Regions from separate parts of the Geodermatophilus sp. CPCC 206100 genome, predicted to be linked through region 2. Evidence: riboswitches for the same ligand, from Rfam matches in the RefSeq annotation. Region 2 holds a riboswitch; the other holds the start of a gene.
The links. Region 2 has a riboswitch for thiamine pyrophosphate ahead of thiM (hydroxyethylthiazole kinase). Riboswitches for the same ligand answer to the same signal wherever they lie in the genome.

Region 1 (3,398 bases), on a different contig from region 2:
AGGTGTCGCGGTCCTGCCCGAAGGTCGGCTCGTCCAGCACCACCAGCGGCGGCCGCGTGGCCAGCGCGGTGGCGACCGACAACCGCCGCTGCTGCCCGCCGGAGAGCGTGAACGGGTTGGCCTCGGCGAGCGCGGCCAGCCCCAGCCGCTCGAGCAGCTCGTCGGCCCGCCGGTGCGCGGCGTCGTCCCCGGAGCCGGCCCGCAGCGGACCCAGCGCCAGCTCGTCGCGTACCCGGCCGGTGAGGAACTGGTGCTCGGGGTGCTGGAAGACCGTGCCGGTGCGGGCGACCAGCTCGTCGGCCCGCCAGCGGTGCGGCGGCCGCTCGGGTCGGCGCAGGCCGGCGGTCAGCCGGGGCCCGGCGACCACGCGCCCGGTCGTCGGACCGCGCAGCCCGGCGAGGAGCAGGGCCAGGGTGGACTTCCCGGTGCCGTTGGGCCCGGTGACGGCCAGGGTGCGGCCGGCCGGCAGGGCGACGTCCGTCGGCGGCAGGGCCGGGACGGCGCTGCCGCGGTGGGTGTACCCGGCGCGTTCCGCGCGCAGCAGCACCGCGCCGGGCGGGTGCGGGGTGCGGGGAGGCAGCCGCAGGGGGGCCGGCCGCCACCCGGCCGGCTGCTGCACCGCGCCGCCGCCGGGCCGCAGCTCGACCACGCGGTCGACCAGCGGGAGCCAGGCCGCCGCGTCGTGGTCGACGACGAGCAGCGTGGTGCCGCGGTCGGCCACGACGCGCGCGACGGCGTCACGGACCAGCGCCGCGCCGTCCGGGTCCAGCTGCGCGGTCGGCTCGTCGAGCAGCAGCAGGCCGGGCCGCCCGGCCAGCGCCCCGGCCAGGACCAGCCGCTGCTTCTGCCCGCCCGACAGCGCCGCGGTCGCGCGGTCCCGGCCGTACGGGAAGCCCACCTCCGCCAGCGCCCGGTCGACGGCCGGCCAGATCCGCTCCCGCGGCACGCCCGCGTTCTCCAGGCCGAAGGCGACGTCGTCCCCGGCCCGGGTCATGACCAGCTGGGCGTCGGGGTCCTGGAAGACGATCGCCGTCCGGGCGCGGACCTCGTGCGCCGGCCGGCCGTCGACGTCGAGGACCCCGGTGGCGTCGCCGGAGTCGGGGCCGAGCAGCCCCGCGAGGGCGTGCAGCAGCGTCGACTTGCCCGCGCCCGAGGGGCCGGTGAGCAGCACCCGCTCGCCGGGCTCGACCCGCAGGTCGAGGTCGGCCACCGCCGCCGCGCGCCGGCTGGCGTGCCGGAACCCGTAGCCGGTCAGCCGCACCGCGGCGGGGACGCGGGCGGCCGGGGCGCCGCCCGTGCTCAGACCCGGGTCCGGCCGGCGGCGAACGACGACAGCGCGCCGCTGGCGGCCAGGGCGCGGGTGAGCGCCACGCCGCCGAGGCCCGCGACCAGCGTGGTGCTCGCCGCGACCAGCAGCAGGTAGGTGGTCTTCCAGCCGCCGGTCCAGTCGGGGTAGTAGTTCACGAGGTCGAGCGCGGCGGCCATGACGCCGGCGCACAGGGCGGCCAGCAGCGCCTGCGGCCAGCCGAAGCGCCGGTAGCGGAACGCGGCGAACCCGACCTCGCCGGCCAGGCCCTGCAGCAGCCCGTAGACCAGCACGAGCGTGCCCCACGACGAGCCGAGCATCGCCGAGACGGTGGCCGCGATCAGCTCGGCGAACAGAGCGGCGCCGGGCTTGCGGACGACCAGTGGGGCGAGGACGGCGGGCACCAGCCAGACGCCGTACATGACGGCCTGCCCGGGCGGGAACGCGGTGAACACCGCGTCGAGGGCCGCCCACAGCAGCCCCCAGGCCCAGAAGACGATGCCGAAGGCGACGCCGAGGACGGCGGTGACGACGATGTCGACGGTGCGCCAGCGGGCGCTGGGCCGGTCGGACGACGACGGGCGGACGGCCTGCTCGGCCATGTGTTCCTCCAGACTCCCTGCGCCGGCATGACCCGGATCAGGTTCGAGGGTCTGCGGTTGCCCGCACTCTCAGCGCCGGAGCGCTCCCCTGCTGTGTGTTCGGTTGTGCCGTCCACCCTAACCCCCGCCGTCCGGGTCGGTTTCCCGGGAAACCGACCGAGGGTGTCGGTTTTCCGGGAAACCGACCGTGGGTGTCGGTTTTCCGGGAAACCGACCGGGAGGTCGGCCTAGGCCACGAGGTCGACGAGCAGGTAGCCGTTGAGGCCGATGATCAGCAGGGCCACCGCGCTGCCGGCCACGGTCGTGACCCGCCGGTTCACCCACGCGCCCATCACGGCGCGGCGGGAGGTCAGCCACAGCAGCGGCACCAGGGCGAAGGGGATGCCGAAGGAGAGCACCACCTGCGACCAGACCAGCGCGGTCGTCGGGTCGCCGCCCAGCACGAGCACCGCCAGTGCGGGGGCCAGCGTGATCAGCCGGCGGGTCAGCACCGGGATGTGCCGGCGGAGGAAGCCGGCCATCACGACCTGGCCGGCGTGCGTGCCGACCGAGGAGGACGCGAAGCCCGAGGCGAGCAGGGCGAGGGCGAAGGCCAGCGCCGCTCCGGTGCCCAGCTGGTCACCGAGTCCCGCGTGCACGCTCTCCAGCGACGCGATGCCGTCGTCGGCGGTGAACAGCTGGGCGGCGATGACCAGCATCGCGGCGTTGACCAGGCCGGCCAGGCCCATGGCCACGAGGACGTCGATCCGCTGCGCCTTCAGCAGCCGCCCGCGGCCCTGCGCCGTCCGCCCGGCGGTGACCACGTCGCCGTAGCGCCCCGGGGTGAGCGCCGAGTGCACGTAGATCACGTGCGGCATGACGGTCGCGCCGAGGATGCCGGTGGCCAGCAGCAGGCTCTCCGAGCCGGCGAAGGACGGCACCATGCCCCCGGCCACGCCGCCGACGTCCACGCCGGAGCTGACCAGCGTGTAGCCGAAGCCCAGGCCGATGACCAGCAGCAGGCCGGCGATCACCCGCTCGAAGGGCCGGTGCCCGCGCGACTGCGCGCCCAGCAGCACGAACGCGACCACCGCGGTGATCACCCCGCCGATCGGCAGCGGCACGCCGAACAGCAGGTTGAGCGCCACCGCGCCGCCGACGATCTCGGCCAGGTCGGTCGCGATCGCCACCGCCTCGGCCTGCAGCCACAGCCCCCTGGTCACCGGCCGGGGGAGGTTCTCCCGGCACAGCGTGGCCAGGTCGCGGCCGGTGGCCAGGCCCAGCTTGGCGGTCAGGGACTGGATGAGCATCGCCATGAGGTTGGCCGCGACGATCACCCACAGCAGCGTGTAGCCGAACGAGGCGCCGCCGGAGAAGTTGGTGGCGAAGTTGCCCGGGTCGACGTAGGCCACCGCGGCCACGAACGCGGGACCCAGCAGCGGCCAGATCCGCCGTCGTCCGGTCCCCGCGGGAGTGCGTGTCGGTGTGCCGACCAGCGTGGTCGGCAGGGC
Region 2 (3,398 bases):
GCCGCCGATGGCGACCGCGGCCAGGCCGCCGGCGCGGGCGGCGGCGGCCAGCGTGCGCGCACCGGCCGGTCCGAGGCCCGGGGCGGCGTCGGGCTTGGTGGGGGTGGCCCACACCGGGCTCAGGCCGACGACGTCCACCGTGCCGGCCGGCAGGGCGAGCACCGCGTCCAGCTCGGCGGCCGAGGAGACGCTCACGCCGACCAGCCGCCCGGTGCCCAGCAGCGCCCGCGCGCCCTCCGGCGGCAGGTCGTCCTGGCCGACGTGCACCCCGTCGGCGCCGGCGAGCAGGGCGACGTCCACCGCGTCGTTGACGACCACCGGCACGTCGGGCCGGTCGGCCAGCGCCGCCCGGACGGCGCGGGTCAGCGCCAGCAGCTCCCGCCGCGGCGCGGTCTTGTCGCGGACCTGGACGGCGGTCACCCCGCCGGCCACCGCGGCCCGGACGACGTCCGCGACCGGGCGCGGCCGGCACAGGGCGGTGTCGGTGACCAGGTAGAGGGTCCAGTCGACCGGGCGGCTCACGGCTCCTCCCGGACGTCGGCGGACGCCAGGGAGTCCCCGTCGAGGGCGTCGAGCGCGTCCAGCCAGGCCGGGGTGAACGTGCCCGGCCCGTCGGCGACGTCGGCGGCGATCTCGGCGGCGAGGGCCACGTGGGCGTGCGCGGCCACCGTGCCGGCCAGCGGGTCGCGGGTGGCCGCGACGTAGGCCGCCACGAGCGCGCCGAGGGCGCAGCCGGCGCCGGTGGTGCGGGTCAGCAGCTCCGATCCCCCGCCGATCCGCACGGTGCGCCGGCCGTCGGTCACCAGGTCCACGGCGCCGCTGACGGCGACCACCCCGCCGGTGCGGCGGGCCAGCGCGGCGGCAGCCGGGGCGGCGTCGTCGGCGCCCGCGGTGCTGTCCACCCCGCGGCCGCCGGCGCCCGCACCGGCCAGCGCCATGACCTCCGAGGCGTTGCCGCGGACCACCGCCGGGCGCAGTCCGGCCAGCTCGGTCGCGAGCTCGGTGCGGTAGACCAGGCCGCCGACCGCGACCGGGTCCAGGACCCACGGCGTGCCGGCCGCGCCGGCCGAGCGGGCGGCCAGCCGCATCGCCTCGGCGGTGCGCGCGTTGACGGTGCCCACGTTGACGAGCACGGCCGAGGCGACGGCGGCGAAGTCGGCCGCCTCCTCCGGGGCGTCGACCATGGCCGGCGCGGCACCGACGGCCAGCAGGGCGTTGGCGGTGAGGGCCTGCACGACCGTGTTGGTCAGGCAGTGCACCAGGGGGGTGGTGGCGCGCAGGGCCCCGCGGGCAGCGCGCAGAACGTCGGCATCCACGCCGTGACATCCCTTCGCCAGTACGAACTGGAGCAGGTTCGACGGGTGTGCTCTCAGTCCCCGCGGCGGGGACACCCCGTGTCACTTACGCCCCCGAACCTACCCGCCGAGCCGACCTCGGGCGTCGGCGCCTGCTGCGCCAGCTGACGCGGCGGTAGCGGATGTGGTTGCTCAGCGGGGAGTGCAGCACCTCGACCGGTTCGAAGCCGAGGGTCTCGACCCCGTCGAAGATGCGCTCGCCCGCACCGAGCAGGACCGGCGCGATGTCGAGGGTGAGCTCGTCGATCACCCCGGCGATCAGTGCCCGTCGGACGGTCGAGGCCCCGCACACTCCTCGTCCCCGTCCCCGCGGATGGGGCCGAACACGTTCCGACCCATCACGTACGCGCCCCGCGGGCGCATGAGCCACTCGTTCGCGATCCGGTCGGCGTCGTTGGCCAGTGGGTCGCCGATGTGCCAGCCGTGCAGCTCCCGCCCCCGCCTGCCCAGCGGGTCGTCGCGGCTCTGGTCCGGCCCGGCGACGGACCCCTCGCGTGCCGTGCTCAGGCGTCGGTGAGCGCGGCGGGCGGCAGCCAGTCGGCCTCGAGCAGCTCCGCGATGTCCTGCAGGGACGACGTGTCGGCGCCCGCGGTCGACCCGCTCACCGCGAGCCGCTCCACCATCACCCGGGCCACCTGCTCCTCGACGGTGTCCTCGGCGAAGGCGACCCGCCACGGCGAGACCTGGCCGTCGCGGTGGGTGCGACCGGTGACCTGGCGGGCCTGGATGCCCGAGAACCGCGGCTGGTGGAACAGCCCCACCCGGGGCGTGGCCGAGGCCGGTGCGCCGCTGGGCAGCAGCTCGCCGGCGTGCAGGCTGATCGAGGCGGTCACGGTGAACACGCAGACGGGCGCCGCGCCGGTCTGGAAGCGCAGCCGCTCGGCCTCGACGTCGAACCGGTCGCGGCCGTAGATCGAGGCCACCGGGATGCCGGAGTCCAGCAGGGACTCGCGGATCGGGTCGGCCGCCGTCTCCACGAACTCCACCGACACCGCGACCTGCCGCTCGGCCTCCACCTGGGCCCGGACCCAGTCGACGGTGGCCTGGGCGCGGATCAGCCCGGCCTTCTGCCGGAACCGCAGCAGGGCGGCCCGGCCGCGGGCGGTCTGCCGGGCGCGCCGCGCCAGTTGCATCTCGGCGCGGAACTCCTGCCACTCCGACTCGTAGGCGGCGCGCTCGGCCGGGGTCAGGGCCACCGGCGTGCCGGTCACCGACACCGGGCCCCACGGCGCGGGGCGGTGCAGGGTGGCCGGCGGCCGGCCGTCGGCCAGCCAGCCCTGCAGGCGGGCCAGGTCGGTCCGGCGCTCGTCGGGGTCCTCGGTCCAGGCCCAGCCGTAGCGGCCACGTTCCACGTGGAACCGGTGCTCCGCGAGCTTCTCCGCCAGGTCCGACCACGCGCGCAGCGGCTCCCCGTGCTGCTGGGCGAACTGCGGTGCCAGGTAGGGCAGCTCCAGCGGCGTGTGCGCCGGGGTGGCGGTGGCGGCGATGACGAACGGCGCGTCCTTGACCCGGCCGGCACCCGAGACGGCCTTCCAGTGCTTCCAGCGCTGGGTGGTCGTGTGCCGCACCATGTGCGCCTCGTCGGCGATGACGACGTCGAACCGCAGCTCGGCCACCTTGGCCAGCCGGTCCCAGGTGGTGACGCACCAGCGCAGCCCGCCGTCGCCGAAGCCGGCGATCGAGCGGGTCCAGTGCGGGATGGTGATGGCGGCGGGCCGGTCGGCGACGACGAGCACGCTGCGACCGCCGCGCAGCTCGCAGATCTCCCGGGCGGCGAGGACGGCCGTGCCGGTCTTGCCCACCCCCGGGTCGTCCCCGAGGAGGAACACCCGGTGCCCGGCGGCGGCGGAGGCGACGACGGCCTCGGCGCCGGTGGCCTGCTCCTCGCGCGGGACGAGGGGCCGACCGGGGGGCACCGGTCGCGGCGTCGCGTTGAGCTCGTCCTCGAGGAAGCGCTCGAAGGTGTACGGCGGCGGGTCGTAGGGGGCGAGCTCCGGCGGCAGCTCCCGGCCGACCCAGACGTGGGCCTGCAGGTCCGGGCGC

Region 1: linked by a shared signal. The riboswitch ahead of PGN05_RS17055 (ECF transporter S component) and the one ahead of thiM (hydroxyethylthiazole kinase) in region 2 are both predicted to bind thiamine pyrophosphate.

Annotation. Positions count from the first base shown of each region.
Region 1 is NZ_JAQISV010000036.1:75,630-79,027, reverse strand. It holds gene PGN05_RS17060 (ABC transporter ATP-binding protein) at 1-1,261, opposite strand, end outside; gene PGN05_RS17055 (ECF transporter S component) at 1,300-1,908, opposite strand; TPP riboswitch at 1,905-2,008, opposite strand; gene PGN05_RS17050 (Nramp family divalent metal transporter) at 2,136-3,398, opposite strand, start outside.
Region 2 is NZ_JAQISV010000017.1:6,937-10,334, forward strand. It holds gene thiE (thiamine phosphate synthase) at 1-522, opposite strand, end outside; gene thiM (hydroxyethylthiazole kinase) at 519-1,316, opposite strand; TPP riboswitch at 1,309-1,405, opposite strand; gene PGN05_RS09940 (dihydrofolate reductase family protein) at 1,402-1,647, opposite strand; gene PGN05_RS09945 (helicase) at 1,859-3,398, opposite strand, start outside.